Regions from separate parts of the Kribbella qitaiheensis genome, predicted to be linked through region 1. Evidence: riboswitches for the same ligand, from Rfam matches in the RefSeq annotation. Region 1 holds a riboswitch; the other holds the start of a gene.
The links. Region 1 has a riboswitch for cyclic di-AMP ahead of F1D05_RS23880 (C40 family peptidase). Riboswitches for the same ligand answer to the same signal wherever they lie in the genome.
Positions count from the first base shown of each region.

Region 2: linked by a shared signal. The riboswitch ahead of F1D05_RS34180 (DUF7594 domain-containing protein) and the one ahead of F1D05_RS23880 (C40 family peptidase) in region 1 are both predicted to bind cyclic di-AMP.

Region 1 is NZ_CP043661.1:5,041,637-5,052,300, forward strand. Features, by position in the region: gene F1D05_RS23840 (hypothetical protein) at 1-3, shown strand, start outside; gene purF (amidophosphoribosyltransferase) at 22-1,584, shown strand; gene purM (phosphoribosylformylglycinamidine cyclo-ligase) at 1,672-2,745, shown strand; gene F1D05_RS23855 (DUF3073 domain-containing protein) at 2,949-3,140, opposite strand; gene F1D05_RS23860 (ABC transporter permease) at 3,356-4,168, opposite strand; gene F1D05_RS23865 (ABC transporter ATP-binding protein) at 4,199-5,092, opposite strand; gene F1D05_RS23870 (sensor histidine kinase) at 5,259-6,461, shown strand; gene F1D05_RS23875 (response regulator) at 6,458-7,114, shown strand; gene F1D05_RS23880 (C40 family peptidase) at 7,226-8,074, opposite strand; cyclic di-AMP (ydaO/yuaA leader) riboswitch at 8,074-8,266, opposite strand; gene F1D05_RS23885 (pyridoxal-phosphate dependent enzyme) at 8,539-9,495, opposite strand; gene F1D05_RS23890 (choice-of-anchor Q domain-containing protein) at 9,512-10,664, opposite strand, start outside.
Region 2 is NZ_CP043661.1:7,186,211-7,196,874, forward strand. Features, by position in the region: gene F1D05_RS41480 (exopolysaccharide biosynthesis polyprenyl glycosylphosphotransferase) at 1-357, shown strand, start outside; gene F1D05_RS34155 (3'(2'),5'-bisphosphate nucleotidase CysQ) at 433-1,212, shown strand; gene cysD (sulfate adenylyltransferase subunit CysD) at 1,209-2,114, shown strand; gene cysN (sulfate adenylyltransferase subunit CysN) at 2,123-3,367, shown strand; gene pssD (PssD/Cps14F family polysaccharide biosynthesis glycosyltransferase) at 3,364-3,837, shown strand; gene F1D05_RS34175 (glycosyltransferase) at 3,834-4,379, shown strand; cyclic di-AMP (ydaO/yuaA leader) riboswitch at 4,768-4,937, shown strand; gene F1D05_RS34180 (DUF7594 domain-containing protein) at 4,943-6,736, shown strand; gene F1D05_RS34185 (hypothetical protein) at 7,033-8,223, shown strand; gene F1D05_RS34190 (RCC1 domain-containing protein) at 8,330-9,673, opposite strand; gene F1D05_RS34195 (lipopolysaccharide biosynthesis protein) at 9,670-10,664, opposite strand, start outside.

The DNA.
Region 1 (10,664 bases):
TAGTCCCGTAGACTGCCCCGTGTGGCTCGTGGCGATGGTCTGCTCACTCATGATCTTGACCCGCAGGACCTAGGACCTCAGGACGCTTGTGGCGTCTTCGGGGTCTGGGCTCCCGGGGAAGAGGTTGCCAAACTCTCCTATTTCGGGCTCTACGCTCTGCAGCACCGGGGGCAGGAGTCGGCTGGCATCGCGGTCAGCAACGGGACCCAGATCCTGGTCTACAAAGACATGGGTCTGGTCAGTCAGGCGTTCGACGAGGCGACCCTCGCGTCGCTGCGCGGTCATATCGCGGTCGGGCACTGCCGGTACTCGACGACCGGCTCGAGCGTCTGGGCGAACGCCCAGCCCACCTTCCGATCCACCGCGACCGGGTCGATCGCGCTCGGGCACAACGGCAACCTCACCAACACCGGTGAACTTGCTGCCAGCCTGAGCGGCAACGACGACCTGGATCTCGGCCTGGACCTGGACGTCGAGCATGCGAAGGCGAACGCCAAGCACGGCGCGTCCTCGGACACCGACATCCTGACCTCGATGCTGGCCGGTTACCCCGACCTGACGCTCGAGCAGGCCGCGGCGAAGGTGCTCCCCAAGGTCAAGGGCGCGTTCAGCCTGGTCTTCATGGACGAGAACACCCTGTACGGAGCGCGTGATCCGCAAGGCGTCCGCCCGCTGGTACTCGGCCGGCTCGAACGCGGCTGGGTGATCGCCAGCGAGACCGCCGCCCTGGACATCGTCGGCGCGAGCTTCATCCGGGAGGTGGAGCCGGGTGAGATCGTCGCCATCGACGAGGACGGCCTGCGCTCGACCCGGTTCGCCGAGCCGGACCCGAAGGGCTGCCTGTTCGAGTTCGTCTACCTGGCCCGCCCGGACACCCAGATCTCCGGCCAGCGGATCCACTCCACCCGGGTCGAGATCGGCCGCCGGCTGGCCCGCGAACACCCGGCTGAGGCCGACCTCGTCATCGCCACCCCGGAGTCCGGCGTACCGGGCGCGATCGGGTACGCCGAGGAGTCCGGTATCCCGTACGGGTCCGGCCTGGTCAAGAACGCCTACGTCGGCCGCACCTTCATCCAGCCGAGCCAGACCATCCGCCAGCTCGGGATCCGGCTCAAGCTGAACCCGCTGCGCGAGGTGATCGAGGGCAAGCGCCTGGTCGTGGTCGACGACACGATCGTCCGCGGCAACACCCAGCGCGCGGTGATCAAGATGCTCCGGGAGGCCGGTGCGAAGGAGATCCACGTCCGGATCACGGCGCCACCGGTCAAATGGCCGTGCTTCTACGGCATCGACTTCGCCAGCCGCGCCGAACTGATCGCGAACGGGCTGAACAACGAGGAGATCTGCCGGTCACTCGGCGCCGACTCGCTCGGTTACATCAGCCTGGACATCCTGGTCGAGGCCACCTCGGTGCCGAAGGACAAGCTCTGCCGGGCCTGCTTCGACGGGATCTACCCGATCCCACTGCCGGAGCCGGAGCACCTCGGCAAGCACCTGCTCGAGCTGCCGGTCAGCACCGACGCCGATGGTCTGGCCACGGTCTCGGGCGGCGCCGGCGCCGCGGACGCACTGTCCCGGCCCTGACGCAACCGGCCCTGAAGCAACCGGCCCTGAAGCAACCGGCCCGACGCAATCGGCCGTGAAGACCGGCCCAGAAACAAGGAGAACAACGTGACCGAGGGCGCCAGCTATGCCGCCGCCGGGGTCGACATCGAGGCCGGTGACCGGGCCGTCGAGCTGATGAAGGAGTGGGTCGCGAAGGCGACCCGTCCCGAGGTGGTCGGCGGGCTCGGCGGATTCGCCGGCCTGTTCGACGCGACCGCGCTCACGGCGTACCGGCGGCCGCTGCTGGCGACGTCGACGGACGGGGTCGGGACCAAGGTCGCGATCGCTCAGAAGATGGACCGGCACGACACGATCGGGTTCGACCTGGTCGGCATGGTGGTGGACGACCTGGTCGTCTGCGGCGCCGAGCCGTTGTTCATGACCGACTACATCTGCACCGGCAAGGTGGTCCCGGAGACGATCGCGCAGATCGTCAAGGGCATCGCGGAGGCGTGTGTAGAGGCCGGTACTGCGCTCGTCGGCGGCGAGACGGCAGAGCACCCCGGGCTGCTCGAGCCCGACGAGTACGACGTGGCGGGCGCTGCCACCGGTGTTGTCGAGGCCGATGAAGTGATCGGTGCCGATCGGGTCCGCGCGGGCGATGTCGTGGTCGCGATGGCCTCGTCGGGGCTGCACTCGAACGGGTACTCCCTGGTCCGGCACGTCTTCTTCGACCGGGCCGGCTGGCAGCTCGACCGGGAAGTTCCCGAGCTCGGCGGCACTCTCGGCGACACCCTGCTGATTCCGACCAAGGTCTACGCCAAGCACTGCCTGGAGCTGATCCGGGAGCTGAACGGCGACGAGAAGCCGCTGCACGCGATGTCGCACATCACCGGCGGTGGGTTCGCGGCGAACCTGGCCCGGGTGATCCCCGCCGACCTCGCGGTCCGGATCGACCGGTCGACCTGGACCCCGGCGCCGATCTTCGACCTGGTCGGTCAGCTCGGCGGCGTACCGCTGCTGGAGCTGGAGAAGACCCTGAACATGGGCGTCGGGATGGTCGCGGTGCTCGATCCGGCCTCGGCGGACGCCGCGATCGCGGCACTGGCCGAGCGGGAGATCCCCGCCTGGGTGTGCGGCGAGGTCAGCGTTGCCGACGGCACGGCAGGCGTCGAACTGCAGGGCGACTACGCCCGCTGAGCAGGCGCCGGCCACAACTGATCCGACTCACGAAGTCCGGAGAGCTCCGCGGGGAGTTCTCCGGACCTCGTCAGTGAACAGGGCAAGCAAAAGCGCCATCTGTGTGGTCAAGCGCTAACCCTGTGGTGGAACTCGTCGGTCAAGCACAGGAGACCTGCCCGAGCGCTAGGCGCTGGGCAGGTCATCCGAGCTGAAATGCTGCCTTACCGACGGGGGTGGTAGTCGTCGGCGTCATCGCCGACGTCTGCGTCGTTGTCGCCGTTGGCAGATCCGTTACCGCTCTGCTCGCCGCCGGACAGCTCTTTCTTGAGCTGGTCCAAGTCGGTGTCCCAGGTGCGGTACTTCAGGTCGCGTGCGACCTTCGTCTGCTTGGCCTTTGCACGGCCGCGCCCCATAGCGTCGACCCCCTCGCACAAGTCAACCGGGTACGCAGCTGGGCGCCCACGGATCAGTCGTCAGTAATCGTGGTTCTAGATTACCCGGAGCCGGTCCATGACACACGCACCGCCCCCTGGCTGGACCTCCGAAGAAGTCCGATGACAGGCCGGAAGGCCTGGCCGGTCCCCTCAAACCGGCCAGGCCTCCGCGTCTTTGACGCCGTACCGAGGTATTACTTCACCTCGCGACGTGAGCTTGCCCACAGTCCGAGGACGGTCGGCAGAACGACCCAGACCCCGATCGCGGTGAGCGTCTCCGGCACCATTCCGTGCAGATCGCGCTCGGCGATCCGGCCGAAGGCGCTGAACACGTCCAGCCAGTTCGCGTTGTCCTTGAACAGCGCCGGACCGGCCAGTGACCAGACGGTCGGGGCGATGAAGAAGACCAGGATCGCGACGGCGGTCTGGGCGATCAGCGCACCGAAGGCGGCACCCATCACGACGTTCAGCGCGGTGCTCAGGTACGCACCGGCCAGCGCGCCGCCCATTCCGGCGTACGACGCTCCGTCGCCACTCACGGCACCGCCGATGGCCGTAGCGGCCAGCGCGAGCAGAGCGGACGCGGTGAGTACTACGACGCTCAGCACTACCGCGGAGACGAACTTGGCCAGCTGGACCCGGACCCGGCGCGGCGACAGCGTGAAGGTGGTCAGCGCGGTGCGCTGGGTCCACTCGCTCGTCATCGCCATCACTCCGATGACGGGCAGTAGCAGCAGGACGCCTGTCGATGCCGCGCCCAGGTAGCTGTCGAACTTCTGCGGACCGGCATCCATGTGGGTGAGCTGCCAGGTGAGTGCGGCGACGGCTACCGCGAGGATGGCCAGGACCAGCACCCGGCCGCTGCGGGTGTCCAGGGACTTGCGCAGCTCGGTGGTGACCAGCCGGAGGAAGGACTGCCCACGAGCGGGCGGCAGTGCGGTGGAGACGGCGCTGTGCTTGGCAGCGGGCGCCGTGACGGGCGGTGAGGTGATTTCAGTGACAGCCATGGTGATGAGCTCCAGGAAGTTTCGGGGTGGTCAGGCGGCAACAGGGGCGGCGGCAGGGCTGGTCAGCTGGAAGAAGAGTTCTTCCAGGCCGGCGCCGTCGCTCTCGCGCAGTTCGAGCAGGATCTGGCCGGCAGCAGCAGCCGCGCGGCCGACCTGCTCGGCGGTGGCGTCGACCCGGAGCCCGCCGTCGTGCAGCGGCTCGAGGTTCAGGCCGGCAGCGGTCAGGGCCTGGTTCAACGCGATCGGGTCGAGACCGCGGACCAGAGTGCCGGTCCCGGCGAGCAACTCCTCCAGCGAACCGTTGGCGACGATCCGGCCGCCACCGATGACCACCAGCCGGTCCACGGTCGCCTGGACCTCGCCGAGCAGGTGGCTGGACAGAATCACCGTTCCCCCGCGGTTGGCGAAGTCCTGCAGCAGGCCGCGCATCCAGCGGATGCCTTCCGGGTCCATCCCGTTGGCCGGCTCGTCCAGGATCAGTACGGCGGGGTCGCCGAGCAGCGCACCGGCGATACCGAGCCGCTGCCGCATCCCCAGCGAGTACTGGCCGACCCGGCGCTTCGCGACCGGAGTGAGCCCGACTGCCTCGAGCATCTCGTCCGCACGGCTCTTCGGTACGCCGAGCAGGCTCGCGCTGAGCTGCAGCGTCTCCCGGCCCGTGCGACCCGGGTGCTGGGCGGCCGCGTCGAGCATGACCCCGACGACCCGGCCCGGGTTCGGCAGCTCGACGTACCGCTTGCCGGCGATCGTCGCGCGGCCGGAGGTCGGCGGCGTGAGTCCCGTCAGCATCCGCAGCGTGGTCGACTTGCCGGCTCCGTTCGGGCCGAGGAAGCCGGTGATGCTGCCGGGCTCGACGGTGAAGGACACGTCCTGCACGGCGGTGCTGTTGCCGTAGCGCTTGCTGAGGTTCTCGACGGTGATCATGGGGGTAACTCTTCCGTCCGGCACCCCCTGGCCACATCGACCGAGCGTCTCGACCGTCCCCCTACGAAAGTCGTCAGGGACCGGCCCTGACCCCCACCGGAAGGGGGAGACGACGCACACCTGAAGGTGGACGTGGACCCGCACCCAGCGCGACTACGCTGACGCAATGCGATGGTTGCGGCGGTGGTATGCCTGGTTCGTCCAGCGCGCCCCGCGGATCCGCGACCTGATGTTCATCGGCTTCAGCCTGCTCACGATCGTCGCGCAGGCCACCGCGGGCACCCGCGGCGGCTGGCAGGCGCGCGACTGGTTCGTGCTGGGGGTGGGCATCGCCGGATCGCTGGCGCTGTGGTGGCGCCGCCGGTTTCCCGTCAGCGTCACGATCATCGCCATCCTCGCGCTGTTCGGCGGCCAGATCTTCGTCCCGATGGGCCTGGCGCTGCTGACGCTCGCGATCCGCCGCCGGGACGCGATGCTGGCCGCGCTGAGCCTGGCGGCGTACGTCGCGTACGTCGCGAGCTCCTGGTCCGACCGGAACAGCGATCCCTACGTACTCCTCTTCACCGGGCCGTTCCTGATCGGCACCTGGGTCGCGGTCGGCGCCTACCTCGGGGCGCGGCGCGACCTGATGGTGTCGCTGCGGGACCGGGCCGAACGCGCGGAGGCCGAGCGTGAACTCCGCGCGGACCAGGCCCGGCTGGGTGAGCGGGCCCGCATCGCCCAGGAGATGCACGACGTACTGGCGCACAAGGTGTCGCTGATCGCGCTGCACGCGGGCGGGCTCGAGGTGAACCCGGCGGTCGGCCCGGAGAAGGTGGAGAGCTCGGCCGGCCTGATCCGGGAGACCGCCCGGCAGGCGATGGAGGACCTTCGCGAAGTACTCGGCGTACTGCGAACCGACATCAGCTCGGCCGGTGCCGATCTGGCTCCCGTACCGCGGGCCCTCGACCTGGCCCGATTGGTGGAGGCATCCCGGGCGGCGGGGGTGAACGTGTCGAGCGATCTGGTCTTGCCGGACGAGGTACCGGCTTCGGTGGGGCGTACGGTCTACCGGATCGTGCAGGAGGCGCTGACCAACGTGCACAAGCACGCCCGCGGGGTTTCGACCGAAGTGCTGGTGAAGGGTGCGCCGGGAACCGGCGTGACGGTCCGGGTGACCAACGTTCGGCCGGTGGCGGCCGACTCACTGCTGCCGGGCGCGGGTGCGGGCCTGGTCGGTCTTCGTGAACGGGTCAGTCTGTCCGGCGGAAGCATCTCGACCGGGCCGACCGCGGACGGCGGCTGGCGGGTCGAGGCCTGGCTGCCGTGGTCCGAGAAGGAGCCGGCCAAACCCGGCGGCACGGCTGACAGCGACAAAGGAGAAGGATGACGCGGCTGCTGATCGTGGACGACGAGGCGCTGGTCCGGGCCGGACTGAAGATGATCCTCGAGTCGGCCGACGACCTCGAAGTCGTCGCGGAGGCCGACGACGGCGCCGATGCGGCCGCGATGGTGCGCGAGCATCGCCCGGACGTGGTGCTGATGGACATCCGGATGCCGAGGCTGGACGGGCTCGCCGCCACCCGGGAGTTGCAGGCGATGCCGGATCCGCCGAAGGTCCTGGTGCTGACGACGTTCGACCTGGACGACTACGTGTTCCGTGCGCTGCAGGCCGGGGCGAGCGGGTTCCTGCTGAAGGACACACCGCCTCGCGAGCTCGTTCAGGCTGTCCGGGTGGTCGCGGCCGGGGACGCGATGTTGTCGCCGGCGGTGACCCGGCGGTTGATCGGGCACTTCGCGGCTGATCAGCGGACCGATCGGCAGCGGGTGGCGCGGGAGCGGCTGACGTCCCTGACCGAGCGGGAGAAAGAAGTGCTGGCCGCGGTCGCCACCGGGTTGTCCAACGCGGACATCGGCAGGCAGCTGTTCATGAGCGAGGCGACCGTGAAGGCGCACGTGTCCCGGGTGCTGGTGAAGCTCGATGCCACCAACCGGGTCCAGGTCGCGATCCTTGCCCACGACGCGGGGCTGCTCGACACCTAGGGCAAAAGGGAAACCGGTCGCGAGCCGCCGGAGGGGGTGGGGCGACGGCTCGCGACCGGTTTCAGGTCAGCGAGCCACGGGGGGAGTGGGTCTCGCTGACGGGCTGGAGAATCAGGCGCGGCCGAAGGCCACGTTCGAGCTCCAGATCTTCGCCTTCGCGACCGGGCGACCCGGCTTCGAGGCGTGCCACAGCATGTTGTTCCCGGCGTAGATACCCACGTGGTAGACGCCGCCGCCACCGCTCTTGAAGAACACCAGGTCGCCGGGCTTGGCCGACTTACGGGTCAGGTGCTTGGTGGCGCTGTACTGCTGGCGCGACGTACGGGGCAGCTTCTTGCCGGCCCGCTTGAAGACCAGACCGGTGTAGCCCGAGCAGTCGAGGCCGCGGGTGGTCGTGCCGCCGTAGCGGTACGGGGTGCCCTTGAGCTTGGCTGCTTCCTTCAGGACCCGGGCCTGGAAGGTCGAGCTGCGGCCGGCACCGCCGTGCAGCAGACCGTGGCTCGCGGCATAGAACAGCGAACGCCAGGTGTTCACGGTCACTGTGCCGGTGCGGGGCAGGCCCACCCGGCGCTGGAAGTTGGCAACCGCCGTGCGAGTGGCGGAGCCGTACCAACCGCCGGCCGGGACGTCCAGGAAGCGCTGGACTCCACGAACGGCCGAACCGGCGTCCGCGTAACGGAGCAGCGGCTTCTGGGCGACAGGCAGGTTACCCCGGGCCCACGCGGCCGAGGTGGTCTTGGTAGTGGCCGCCGAGGCGGTCGAGGGGGTGCCGGCGACGGTGAGGATCGCCCCACCACTGACGGCGAGGCCGACCGAAAGGACGGCGGCTGCGGCGCGCGGGGCGGCCGCGGACTTGTTGGTCTTGCGGTGCTTGGCCAGGGTCCGGCCGGCGGGCCGGGTACTGGATTCGCTTTGGTGACTGACAGCAGGCATCGCTGTCCGTCGGATGGTGACGGGCATGGTTGTCTCCCGACGCCTGCGGAGTTAGCTGTCGGGTTCGGGCTGAGAGTCGATAGCCCGGTCCGCTCCCGCGGACTTCACCCCAGGGACCCGACCACTCACGGTCGGACCCCAACCTCCTGGGTCCCCCACTCCTGCCATGGTTGTTCGAGGGGAACAGGTGCGCCTGGCAGGACTCGGCGTTTGACACACCTGCAGTTCGTCTCATTTGTCGAACCGCCGCCGACTGTATAACAGAACGATCACGACGCAAACCCTCAGATCCACAGAGACCCTCCGGAAAGCCCTCAAACGGCTCTCTGATGGCTCAGGGACCGCTGGTGAACACCAGGAGGCCTGAGCGTGTCTGAGCGCGTCTCAGGCGGCCGTATGGCCATTATGTGTGACCTGAGTCACATTTTGTGAGTACCCTCTGTGACAACGACCACAGAGGGTACTCAGGGCCCTCTCAGGAGGGGCCTGGATCAGCCCTTTCCGAGCAGCTCCAGGAAGCGTTCCAGGCCCACGTTCCCGCCTGAAAGCACGACTCCGACGCGGTCCGGCAGGTCCTGGATCCGCCCGGTCAGCAGTGCCGCCAGCGCGCAGGCGCCACTCGGCTCCAGGACGAGCTTGAGCCGCTCGAACGCGAAGGCCATCGCGGCCCGGATCTCGTCGTCGCTGACCAGCTCGACCCCGGCCAGCAGCCGCCGGTTGATCTCGAAGGTGAGCTCGCCCGGGATCGAGATGGCCTGGCCGTCCGCGATCGTCCGCGGTACGCCGATCTCGACCCGCTCGCCGGCTGCCAGCGACCGGGCCGTGTCGTCGCCCGCCTCGGGCTCGACCCCGATCACCCGGATCCCCGGCGACAGCGCGGTGGCGGCCGTCGCGCAGCCGGCGATCAGGCCGCCGCCACCGATCGGGGCAAGCAGTGCCCCGAGCTGCCCCACCTCTTCGATCAGCTCGAGCGCGACCGTGCCCTGGCCGGCCATCACGTCGTAGTGGTCGTACGGCGGGATCAAGGCCAGTCCGCGGTCCTCGGCGAGCTGGGTCGCGAGCGCCGTACGGTCCCCGGTGTACCGGTCGTACGTGACCACTTCGGCGCCGTACCCCTTGGTCGCCGCCAGCTTCGTCGGTGGCGCGTCCTCGGGCATCAGTATCACCGCGGTCGTCCCCACGAGCGACGCCGCCAGCGCGACCGCCTGGGCGTGGTTCCCGGACGAGTACGCCGTGACGCCGCGACCGAGCTGCTCCGGGCTCAACCGGCTGACCGCGTTGAAGGCGCCCCGGAACTTGAAGGCCCCGATCCGCTGAAAGTTCTCGGCCTTGAGGAACACCTCGGCGCCGACCCGCTCGTTCAATGTCCGCGACGTGATCACCGGTGTCCGGTGTGCCACTCCCTCGATCCGCTGGGCGGCTTCCCGGACATCCTCGATGCTGAGCATGCCCGAGAATCTACCGTCAGCAAGAGATCTTGGTGTCTCCGACTCCGATGCAGAGGTCCTGGCCGGGGCCGCCGTCGAGGGTGTTGTGACCGGTGCCGCCGATCAGCAGGTCCTTGCCGTTGCCGCCGCGCAGGATGTCGTTGCCGCCCAGTCCGAGGATGAGGTCGTCGCCGCCGAGGCCGCACAGTACGTCGGCTCCGGCAGTACCCAGGAGCAGATCGCTCCCAGCAGTACCGGTCTTGGTGCAGGCCGCTGCGGGTGGTACTTCGGCTATCTCGACCGACCCGGCTTCACAGTTGGTGCCCTGCGGTCGGGTGATGCCGCGTTGGTCGACAGCAAGTACTGTGCACGCCGCTGCCGGTACTGCGCCGTTGGCGAGGCTTGCGGCCAGCGGCAGCATCGTCTGGGTCGGGCCGCCGTTGCTGGCCAGCGCGCCTAGCTGCGGGCTACCGATGTTGCTGTGGTCGCCCACCCCGGCCAGGCTGCAACTGCCGTCGCCGTCGAGGTTGTAGCCGGTAGAAGTGGTGAGTAGCTCGATGCCGCAGTCGCTGGAGCCAGTGCCTCCGGCAAGGATCGAGCCGAAGGTGTGCAGGCCCGCGTTGGTGGCCACGTTGCGGCCCACGCCTCCTGCTGTATTACCCGAGACGGTCGCGTGCTGCAGGTAGACGTCATGGGCGAGCGTGTAGACGCCACCGCCGGCCGCGGTCGCACTGTTGCCGGTGACGGTGGAGTTGTCGACCCGTACCTCGCCGGTGACCGCGTAGATGCCACCGCCCTGGCTGTCGACGGCACCAGAGGCGCTGTTGTTGCTGATGGTCGACCGGGTGACGATGATCTGCGCCGGTGGCGGGCCGCTGGAGTTCTCGATGATGGCGGTGTTGATCCCGCCGCCAGAGCCGGTCTTGGAGTTGCCGGACACGGTCGAGTCGATCACTGACACCACTGGCTGATCAACGGGCGTGTCCTGGTCGAACAGCACCTGGATGCCGCCACCGCTGCTGGTCCCGGAAGGGTGGTTGCCGGTCACGGTCGAGCCGGTCACCGTCAGGTCGCCACAGGCCGAGCAGATCACGCCGGTACCGCCGTTGTTGTCCACTGTCGTATTAGTAAGAGCGAACAGGCCCGAGCCCTGCCCGGTGGTCCGTACACCGTCGCTGCCGTTCCCGCTG
Region 2 (10,664 bases), 2.1 Mb from region 1:
ATCCTGTTCAAGCTCCGGGACGACCCTCGGGTCACCAAGATCGGCGCGTACCTGCGGCGCTACTCGCTGGACGAGCTGCCGCAGCTGATCAACGTACTGCGGGGCGAGATGTCGCTGGTGGGACCGCGACCTCCGCTCGAGCAGGAAGTGGCGATGTACGCCGCCGACGACACCCGCCGGATGCTCGTCAAGCCCGGGCTGACCGGTCTGTGGCAGGTCAGCGGCCGGAGCGACCTTTCCTGGGACGACTCGGTGCTGCTCGACCTGAGGTATGTGGACAACTGGTCGATGACGCTGGATCTGCTGATCCTGTGGAAGACCGTTCGAGCTGTGGTGAAGGGCTCCGGCGCCTACTAGGGCGCTCGGAGCAGGGGGACGCCCGTCCGGTGAAGTCTGCCGGACCGGCACTGTGGAATGACGAAGGGGGATCGAATGGCGACCAGGGAAGACGGCGAACTGGCCGTAGAACTAGCCGCCGCCGCAGGGGAGCTACTGCTCGAGCTGCGCGCGACCGCGCTGTCGGGTCGGGAGCTGGGTGCCCGCGGTGATGAACTCGCGAACGACCTGCTGATCGGAGGGCTGGCCGAGCGCCGCCCGGACGACGCGGTACTGAGCGAGGAGTCCGCGGACACCACCGCGCGACTGTCGGCCGACCGGGTCTGGATCATCGACCCGCTGGACGGCACCAGGGAGTACGGCGAAGACGATCGGTCCGACTGGGCTGTCCACGTCGCGCTCTGGGAGAACGGCGAGCTGGCGGCCGGTGCAGTCGCGCTGCCGGCCCAGCAGATCGTCCACGACACGAACGATCCGAGGCTGCTGCCGCCTCGACCGGACGGTCCACTACGGATCGCCGTCAGCCGTAGCCGCCCGCCGGCCCTGGTCGAGTACCTGGCGACCGAGCTCGGCGCGGAGCTGGTCCCGATGGGCTCGGCCGGCGTCAAGGCCACCGCCGTACTGCGGGGTGAGGTCGACGCCTATGTCCACGCCGGCGGCCAGTACGAGTGGGATTCCGCGGCGCCGGTCGTCGTCGCCCAGGCAGCCGGATTGTTCTGCAGCCGGATCGACGGTTCGCCGCTGCGCTACAACCAGCCGAGCCCGAAGGTGCCGGACCTGCTGGTATGTCGCCCGGAGATCTCTGCCAAGCTGCTGGCTGCCATTGCCAGCCAGCCAGAGAACCAGGAAGCAGCCGCGGAAGTGAGAGTCGCGTGAGCCGGAACTACCAGTTGACCCAACTGGAAACCCTGGAGTCCGAAGCGATCTACATCTTCCGCGAGGTGGCCGCCGAGTTCGAGCGACCGGTGCTGCTGTTCTCCGGCGGCAAGGACTCGATCGTGATGCTCCGGCTCGCGCAGAAGGCGTTCCACCCGGCCCGGATCCCGTTCTCGGTGATGCACGTCGACACCGGGCACAACTTCCCCGAGGTGCTGGAGTTCCGCGACCGCCGGGTCGCCGAGGCCGGCGTACAGCTCGTCGTGGCCAGCGTCCAGGAAGCCCTGGACCGCGGCCTCGTCCAGGCCCCGCCGGACGGCACCCGGAACAGGATCCAGACGCCGGTCCTGCTGGAGGCGCTGGAGAAGCATCAGTTCACCGCGGTCTTCGGCGGCGCCCGCCGGGACGAGGACAAGGCCCGGGCCAAGGAGCGGGTCTACTCGTTCCGCGACGAGTTCGGCCAGTGGGACCCGAAGAACCAGCGGCCCGAGCTGTGGAACCTGTACAACGGCCGGATCCATCTGGGCGAAAGCATCCGGGTGTTCCCGCTGTCGAACTGGACCGAGCTGGACATCTGGCAGTACATCGAGCAGGAAAAGCTCGACCTGCCGTCGATCTACTACGCGCACGAGCGGACCGTCTTCGACCGCAACGGAATGTTGTTCGCGGCCAATGAATTCTGCCCGCCGAAGCCCGGCGAGGAGACCTTCACCGCGATGGTCCGGTATCGCACGGTCGGCGACGCGTCGCTGACGGCCGCGGTCCTGTCGGACGCCGACACCGTCGCGAAGGTCATCGACGAGGTGGCCAGCACCAGGATCACCGAGCGCGGCGCGACCCGTGGCGACGACAAGTTCAGCGAAGCCGCGATGGAAGACCGCAAGCGGGAAGGGTATTTCTGACCGTGGACATCCTCAGACTGGCCACGGCCGGATCCGTCGACGACGGCAAGAGCACCCTGATCGGGCGGCTCCTCTACGACACCAAGTCGGTCTTCACCGACCAGATCGAGTCGGTCGAGCGGGCCAGCCGCGAGCGCGGTGACGACTACGTGAACCTGGCTCTGCTGACCGACGGACTGCGGGCCGAACGGGAGCAGGGCATCACGATCGACGTGGCCTACCGGTACTTCGCGACGCCGCGGCGCAAGTTCATCGTCGCGGACACCCCGGGCCACATCCAGTACACCCGCAACATGGTGACCGGTGCGTCGACCGCCGACCTCGCGCTGATCCTGGTCGACGCACGGAAAGGCCTGCTGGAGCAGAGCCGCCGGCACGCCTTCCTGGCAACCCTGCTGCATGTCCCGCACCTGGTGCTGTGCGTGAACAAGATGGACCTGGTCGACTACTCCGAAGAGGTCTTCGAGGAGATCCGCGCCGAGTTCACCCAGTTCGCCGCCAAGCTGGATGTCGGCGACCTCACCATCATCCCGGTGTCCGCACTGGCCGGCGACAACATCGTCCACCGCTCGACCACCATGAGCTGGTACGAGGGGCCGAGCCTGCTGCACCACCTGGAGAACGTGCACGTGGCCAGCGACCGGAACCTGATCGACGTCCGGTTCCCGGTGCAGTACGTGATCCGCCCGCAGTCCGACCAGTACCGCGACTACCGCGGGTACGCCGGTCAGGTGGCCGGTGGCGTCCTGAAGCCCGGCGACGAGGTGATGGTGCTGCCGTCCGGTTTCACCACGACGATCCGCTCGATCGAGACGGCCGACGGCCCGATCGACGAGGCGTTCCCGTCGATGTCGGTGACGATCCGGCTGACCGACGAGATCGACATCTCCCGGGGTGACATGATCTGCCGGGTGAACAACGCTCCGTCGGTCACCCAGGACATCGACGCGATGATCTGCTGGATGGACGACGTCCCGCTGCGGCCGGGCCAGAAGCTCGCGATCAAGCACACCACCCGGTCGGCCCGCGCGATGGTCAAGGACCTGCAGTACCGGCTGGACATCAACTCGCTGCACCGTGACATAGCGGCCGATCACCTGGGCCTGAACGACATCGGCCGGGTCCGGCTGCGGACCACCCAGCCGCTGCTCTGCGACGAGTACAAGCGGAACCGCTCGACCGGTGGCTTCGTGCTGATCGACGAGGCGACCAACCGCACCGTCGGGGCCGGCATGGTGAACGAGGCCCGGTGAGCACGAGCGAGCCCGCGACGATCCGGGTGCTGATGGTCTGTTCCAGCGGCGGTCACCTGGCCCAGCTGATGACGCTGAGGCCGTGGTGGTCGCAGCGGGACACAGCCTGGGTGACGTTCCCGACCGAGGACGGCCGATCGCTGCTGGCGGGGGAGCGGACGTACTTCGCGTACTACCCGACCACCCGCAACATCAAGAACCTGATCCGCAACACGCTGCTCGCGGTCCGGGTGATGCTCAAGGAGCGCCCCGACGTGGTCGTCACCACCGGCGCGGGCGTCGCCTTGCCGTTCTTCGTACTGGCCAGGCTGGGCCGGATCCCGACCGTCTACATCGAGGTCTTCGACCGGATCGACCACGCCACCCTGACCGCCAAGCTGTGCCGCCCGTTCACCACCCGGATGCTGGTCCAGTGGGACGAACAGAAGGACCTGTACGCCGGGTCGACCGTGGTCGGGAGGCTGCTGTGAGCGAGCTGGACGTGCTGGTCATCCTCGGCACCGACCACCACCACTTCGATCGCCTGGTGGGCTGGCTGGACGACTTCCTCGAGCAGCCCGGCAACGAGTCCCTGCGGGCTCTCGTGCAGCTCGGGGACACCGCTCCGCCACACCGGGCCGAAGGCATCGGCATCGTCGCGTACGACGAACTGCAGCGCCTGATGCGGCGGGCGACGGCCGTCGTCACGCACGGCGGTCCGGCCACGATGCTGGAGGTTCGCAAGCAGGGCCGCAAGCCGTTGGTCGTGCCCCGGGACCCCGCGCTGGGCGAGCACGTGGACCAGCACCAGCAGGAGTTCTCCCGCCGGATGGGCAAGCTCGGCCTGATCACCCTCTGCGAGGAGCGTGGGGCCTTCCTGGACACGTTGGCGGCCATTCTGAAGGACCCGGACGCCCATGCGGTGTCCGGGCAGGAGAACGAGCGTGACAGAGCGCAAGTGACCGCCGCGGTCGCGGCGACCGGGAGCATCATCGACCGGCTGGCGACCGGTCATCGTCGCAAAAAGCGCTGAATCATTCGTTTGAACTGCCTGCAAAACAATCGTTTCAGCTTCGGAAATGAGCCGGAAAGCGGTTCCGGAATTTATCCGGCCGGCCCCGGCCGATGGGCTTCCTGAGTAAAGAGTTCGTTTAAATCTCAGCCCAGATTCAGATCGAATCAATGCGATGAGTGTCCGGATACCCGGACTTCTTCTACGTTACGTAACGATTCAGCTTGTTATCTAGCTGTAATACTACTCTCCGTAGTTTCGTCACGGAACGTGCAGGTTAAGCCGCTGCGGGTGCCCTTGAGCACTCCCCGGAGTTCTGCATAAGCTCACCGCGCCTGGCCGGGCTGGGGATGGTCAGGTCCCACCAAATCGCCGACTCGCAACGCCGAGCTCCGCCCTCCGGGTCGACGATCACCTACCACCCAGCAATAGAGGGCGGAAGTGGGGGACCCACAGGTTCCCGGGCCGAACGGACGTCAAACGTCCGGGCAGGCTCTTGGGGCGAAGCCGCGAAAGCGACCGGGTAATACTTCCGACCCGAGCCCGACAGCTAACCTCACAGGCGTGCAGGAAGGACAGCCCCCATGCGGGATGAAATCTCCCGTAGGTATGCACGACATCGTGCTGCCGTTCCCTCCGACGTACTGAACGAACCGGTCGCAAAAGCGGGCCGGCGGACACTGATCCCGATCGTCGCGGCGATCGCGATCCTGTTAGGTACCACCGGGCTGGGCGTCGCGGCGCTCAACAAGCCCACCAAGCTCCCTGCGCCTGTCGCCGTCTCGGCCGCGGCCGACGCTTACGTCTCCAGCAAGTCCAGCACCCAGCGTCATGGCTGGTCCTCCCGGCTGGTGGCGAAGAAGAACGAGGCATCGATCCTGGTGCGCTACACGGTTCCCCCGGTGGCAGCAGGGATCGACCGCCAGGCGACGCTGGTCCTGCACCGGCTGACGCAAGGCACGCCGGGCAAGATCACGGTCTCCACCGGCTCCGCCGGCTGGGCCGAGAACGTCACCTACGCGACCGCGCCGACGGCAGCCGGTACGCCGATCGCGACCGTGGCGGACGACGGCAAGTCGGCCGAGCTGCGGATCGACGTGTCGTCGGCGGTGACCGATGCCGGCGTACTGAACCTGGCCCTCACCCAGCCGGACGGCGCCAACTACGCCGTCTTCGGCGCCCGTGAGTCAGGCCGCAACGAGTCGAAGCTGGAGATCAGTTACGTCCGCCAGGGTGACGGCCCGACGCCGTCCATGCCCACCTCGGCGCCGACGAAGCCGAATCCGACCACTCCGACGACGGGTCCGACCTCGGTTCCGACGAAGCCGACCACGGCTCCGACGAAGCCGACCACGCCGACCCAGCCGCCGACGTCCACCCCGACGTCGACCCCGACGTCGACGCCGACCTCGACGCCCACCGCAGGTCCGGGTTGCTCGGTCTCCGCGCTACTGGTGCCGTCGTGTGGCGCCTGGTTCGGTGCCGCCGCGAACCCGCTGGGCAGCGAGTCGTGGGACACCGCACTGCCGGCGTTCGAGTCCACCGTCGGCCGGACGGTCGACATCGCCCACTACTACAACTCGAGCCCGAAGGTCTTCCCGAGCGCGGACATGATCAAGCGGGCCCGGGAGCCAGGCAAGAAGCGGATGCTGCTGCTGAACTGGAAGCCCGAAATGGGCCGTACCTGGGCCCAGGTGGCGGCCGGTGACCCGGCGGTGGACGCGGCGATCGATGCCGAGGCCAAGTACCTGAAGTCGACCTTCCCGGAGAAGTTCTTCCTCGGAATCCACCACGAGCCGGAGGACGACGTGAAGCCGGCCGCCGGATCGGGGATGACGGCCAAGGACTACAAGGCGATGTACCGGCACGTGGCGCTGCGGCTGAAGGCCGGCGGCGTGACGAACGCGGTGTTCGTGATGAACTACATGGGAACGCCGCACTGGGGCTCGCAGTCCTGGTTCGCCGATCTCTACCCCGGTGACGACGTCGTCGACTGGATCGCGGAGGACCCGTACATCTTCGGGACCTCCAAGGACTGGTGGACCGACTTCGCCAGCGCGGTCGACCGCAAGGACACCTACACCTACCCGAACTGGCCGGGCTTCTACACGTGGGCGACCACGAAGCACCCGGGCAAGCCGATCATGCTGGGTGAGTGGGGTATCAACGAGCAGACGACCTTCGGCAAGACGAAGGCCGACATCCTCAACACGGTCGACGAAGGCCTGGCCAAGCGGCCGGCGATCAAGGCGCTGGTGTACTGGAACGAGACGAAGTTCGACCCGGTCGGTGAGACCAGGCTGGACTCGTCGAGTACGGCCAGGTCCACCGCCCAGCAGGTACTGGACAGCGGTCCGCTGGCCCGCAGGCTGAACTAGCCCTCCCCAGGGGTGGCCAGGCCTTGCCTGGCCCTCCAACCGCCCTCCCCGGGGTGCCAGGGTCCGCCCTGGCACCCCACCCGAAGCCCCCGGGCCTCCAGAAGGCCTGGGAACCGGGACTGGCCCAACCCCCGAGGGGCCAGTCGCCCGGGGAGGCGTCTGAGCCCATCCCCCATGGGTTCAGACGCCGCGCAGTACCAGGTCCCGCGGGGTGCATCCGCCCCCACTCACCCCGCGGGACACTGGGGGCGCCCTCAATCACCCTTTTCCGGGGCTCTTGGCAGTAACATGCAGTGATGAAAGAGCCGAGCAGGGGGCGAGGCTGGAACCGGTGGTTCATGACCGCGGCGGTGTCTACCGGCGCGATCGCTGTCGGTCTGGTGAGCTGTGCACTGGTTTCCGACCACGATGGCCAATCCGGTGGCGGCACCGTGGTCCCTACGACGAGCCCGCCGGGCACTCCACCCGGTACGCCGGGAACGCCCGGCACCCCGGGAACACCTGAGACCCCCGGTACGCCGACTCCGACGCCCGGTTGCGGTGTCACCGAGCTGCTGGTGCCGAAGTGCGGAGTCTGGTTCGGCGCGGCCGCGAACCCGATCGGTAGCGAGACCTGGGACGAGGCACTGCCCGACTTCGAGAACGTGATCGGGCAGCCGGTCGACATCGCCCACTACTACAACTCCAGCCCGTCGCTGTTCCCGTCCTCCAACATGATCAAGCGCGCCCGCGAGCCCGGTAAGAAGCGGATGCTGATGCTCAACTGGAAGCCGGAGATGGGCCGGACCTGGGCCGAGGTGGCGGCCGGCGACAAGGTCGTCGACGCGGCGATCGATGCCGAGGCCACCTACCTCAAGACGACCTTCCCGGAGAAGTTCTTCCTGGTGATCCACCACGAGCCCGAGGAAGAGGTCCAGCCGAAGGCCGGTTCCGGGATGACCGCCAAGGACTTCAGCGCGATGTACCGGCACGTGGCCGAGCGGATGCGCGCGAACGGCGTGACGAACGCGATCTACGTGATGAACTACATCGGCACGCCGCACTGGGGCTCGCAGCCCTGGTTCGAGGACCTGTACCCCGGTGACGACGTGGTGGACTGGATCGCCGAGGATCCCTACATCTTCGGAAACAACCCGGTTTGGGGCAGCGGCCTCGGCCGCGCTGTGAACCGCACCGCCGGCGACTTCCCGAAGTGGCCCGGCTTCTACACCTGGGCGACCAAGAAGCACCCGGACAAGCCGATCATGCTCGGCGAGTGGGGTGTCGACCGGAAACTGGGCGAGACCAAGCGGAGCGCCATCTTCGGAGCCATCCCGGCCCAGCTGAAGCCGTACCCGCAGCTCAAGGCGCTGGTCTACTGGAACGAGACCGAGTTCGGCACCGTCGGCGAGACCCTGCTCGGGCCCGACGACCCGTCGGTCAAGATCCTCAGCAAGGTCATCGACGAGCTGCCACTCAAGCCACCGGACGTCCCCAAGCAGAAGTAGGGCTAGTGCCCCGAGTCCGAAGTTCTTTGACGTGGACCGGCGCCCAAGCACCCCGATGCACGCACCTGAACACCGCCCACTGTCAAACAACTTCGAACTCGGGGCACTAGCGCAGCGCGATCAGCAGGTGCCGTCGGCCCGCGCCGATGGCGGTGACCCAGCTTGGCGGCGGTACGCCGTTCTCGACCGTGACCGGTCCGGGCTTGCTCCGGTCGGTCCGGTCGCTGGTGGCCAGCTGGCCGCGTCCGTTGGCCCCCCACGTCATCATCGTGCCGTCCGTCAGCACCGCGACGCTGTACCCCTCACCGGCCACGACATGCTGCACACCAACGAGTTTCGGGTCCTTGCCGCGACCGCGGACCTGGGTGGCGTACGCACGCGTCTTCAGCGTGCCGTCCCCGAGCTGACCACCGTTGTTGCGGCCCCAGCCCACCACCGTGCCGTCCTTGAGCAACGCCAGCGTGTGCTTCTCCGCCGTCGAGATCTCGATCGCGCCTGTCAACGGCCGCCCCGGCGCCATCAGCACCTCGCGGGCGAAGTTCCGGGCGGTGGCGGTCCCGTCGCCCAGCTGGTTGACCTCGTTCCGTCCCCACGCGACGACGTGCCCGTTCCCCAACAGGGCAACGGCATGCTGCCCGCCGATCGCGACCGCCCGTACGCCGGTCAGCGGCGCCCGGCCGGCCCCGGTGACAACTACCGGCAGCTTGGCAACCGCAGGAGCCGAGGAGCCGAGCTGGCCGTAGGTGTTGTCACCCCAGCCCAGCACGGTGCCTTGATCGGTGAGCGCAAGCTCGCTGCCGCCGTCCACCGAGATGGCCCGTACGCCGGTCAGCGGCCCTGATGCGGTCGGGTTCAGCACGACGCTGGGCGTCAGCGGATCCGGAGTGATGTCGGCGTTGCCACGCTGGCCGGAATTGTCCCGGCCCCAGACGACCACGGTGCCATCCTTGCGCAGGGCAACGGACGTGTTGGAGTCGGCGGCGATGTCGGTGACGCCGGTCAACTGGCCGGGCGCACCGTCCGGGGCACGCACGTACGCCGGTTGGGCCGTCGCCGCGCGACTGCCGTTGCCGAGTTGCCCGTCGTCGTTGGCTCCCCAGGACAGCACCCGGCCGTCATGGCGTAGTGCGAGCGAGTGTTGCTCGCCGGCCGCAAGGTGCACGATTCCGACCAGGTTCTGCCCCGCCGAGTCCACGACCGGACCGAAGCTCGTCCGGATCCCGGTCGGTGCCGAGCGGCCCAGCTGGCTGGCGTCCGAGAAGCCGGTCGACAGCACCAGGCCACCCGTGTTCGCCGGGCCGGCCGCACTGGGTGCGGCCAACGGCTCCGCCTGCGCACAGCCCGACATCCCGACCACGGCCAAGGCCAGTAGGGCGACCGCGGACCGCACCCCGCCGGAGCGGTGAAGGATCGCAGCGGTGGGGAACGGCGAGGAAGAGCTAGAGGTCATGACGTCTCTACCGGCTTCGCTTCTGCGGCCGGTAGGGTGCCGGCCAGGTCGGGGGTACGACGGCGCCGCAGCATCGCGGTGAATGCCGTCAGCGCGAGTTGGTCGCGCAATTTGTACAGCGCCCCGAGGTAGGCGACGGCCCCGAGTGCCAGCACCAGGACAAGCAGCCCCTCGGACGGGTCGCCGGCGAGTTGGAGCAGTTGAGCGGGTACGGCGAAGCAGACCAGTGCCAGCCCGCCGACGTACACCGACAGCCGGCTGAACGGCAGCCAGTGCAGGTTGCTGATCACCTGGATCATGCCGAGCACGTTCCGCACCACGATCGCGGCCGCCCACGCGGTGGCCGCGCCGATGATGCCGATCTTCGGGATCAGCAACAGGTTCAGGCCCAGGTTGACGCCGAGCGCGACCAGGCTGTTGACCAGGCTGAGCCCGCTCCGCCCGGCCATCAGCAGGATCAGGTCCACCGGTCCACCGGCCGCGGCCAGCAGCGCGGCGATCGCCAATACCACGACGACGCCATGGCCGCTGCTGTACGTCGAACCGCCGAACAGGTGCAGCAGCATCGGCGCAAGAGCCAAGCAGGCAAGGAAGAACGGCCAGGTGAGCGACATCGTCCAGGCAGTGATGGTCTGGAAGACCCGCTTGGTCTCCTTGTGGTCACCAGAGGAGAGCAGTGCGCTCGTGTGCGGCGCGGCTACCTGCTGGATCGCCTGCGTACCGAGCTGCCCGAGCACGAACAGCCGGGTCGCGACCGTGTAGACAGCGGCCTCGGCAGGGGAGCGGAACGCCGCGATGAGCACGATGTCCGCCCGCTGCAGGATGCTCTGGCTGATCCGCGAGATCACCCGTGGCCAGGTGTAGACGGCGTACTCGCGCCAGAGCGCCTTCCGGGTCGACGCCACCTGCCCGAGGCCCCGGCGGGCGATCAGGCGGTGCTCGATCTTCACGAACCAGGCGACCGCGACAACGGCGCCGACGAAGTACGGGC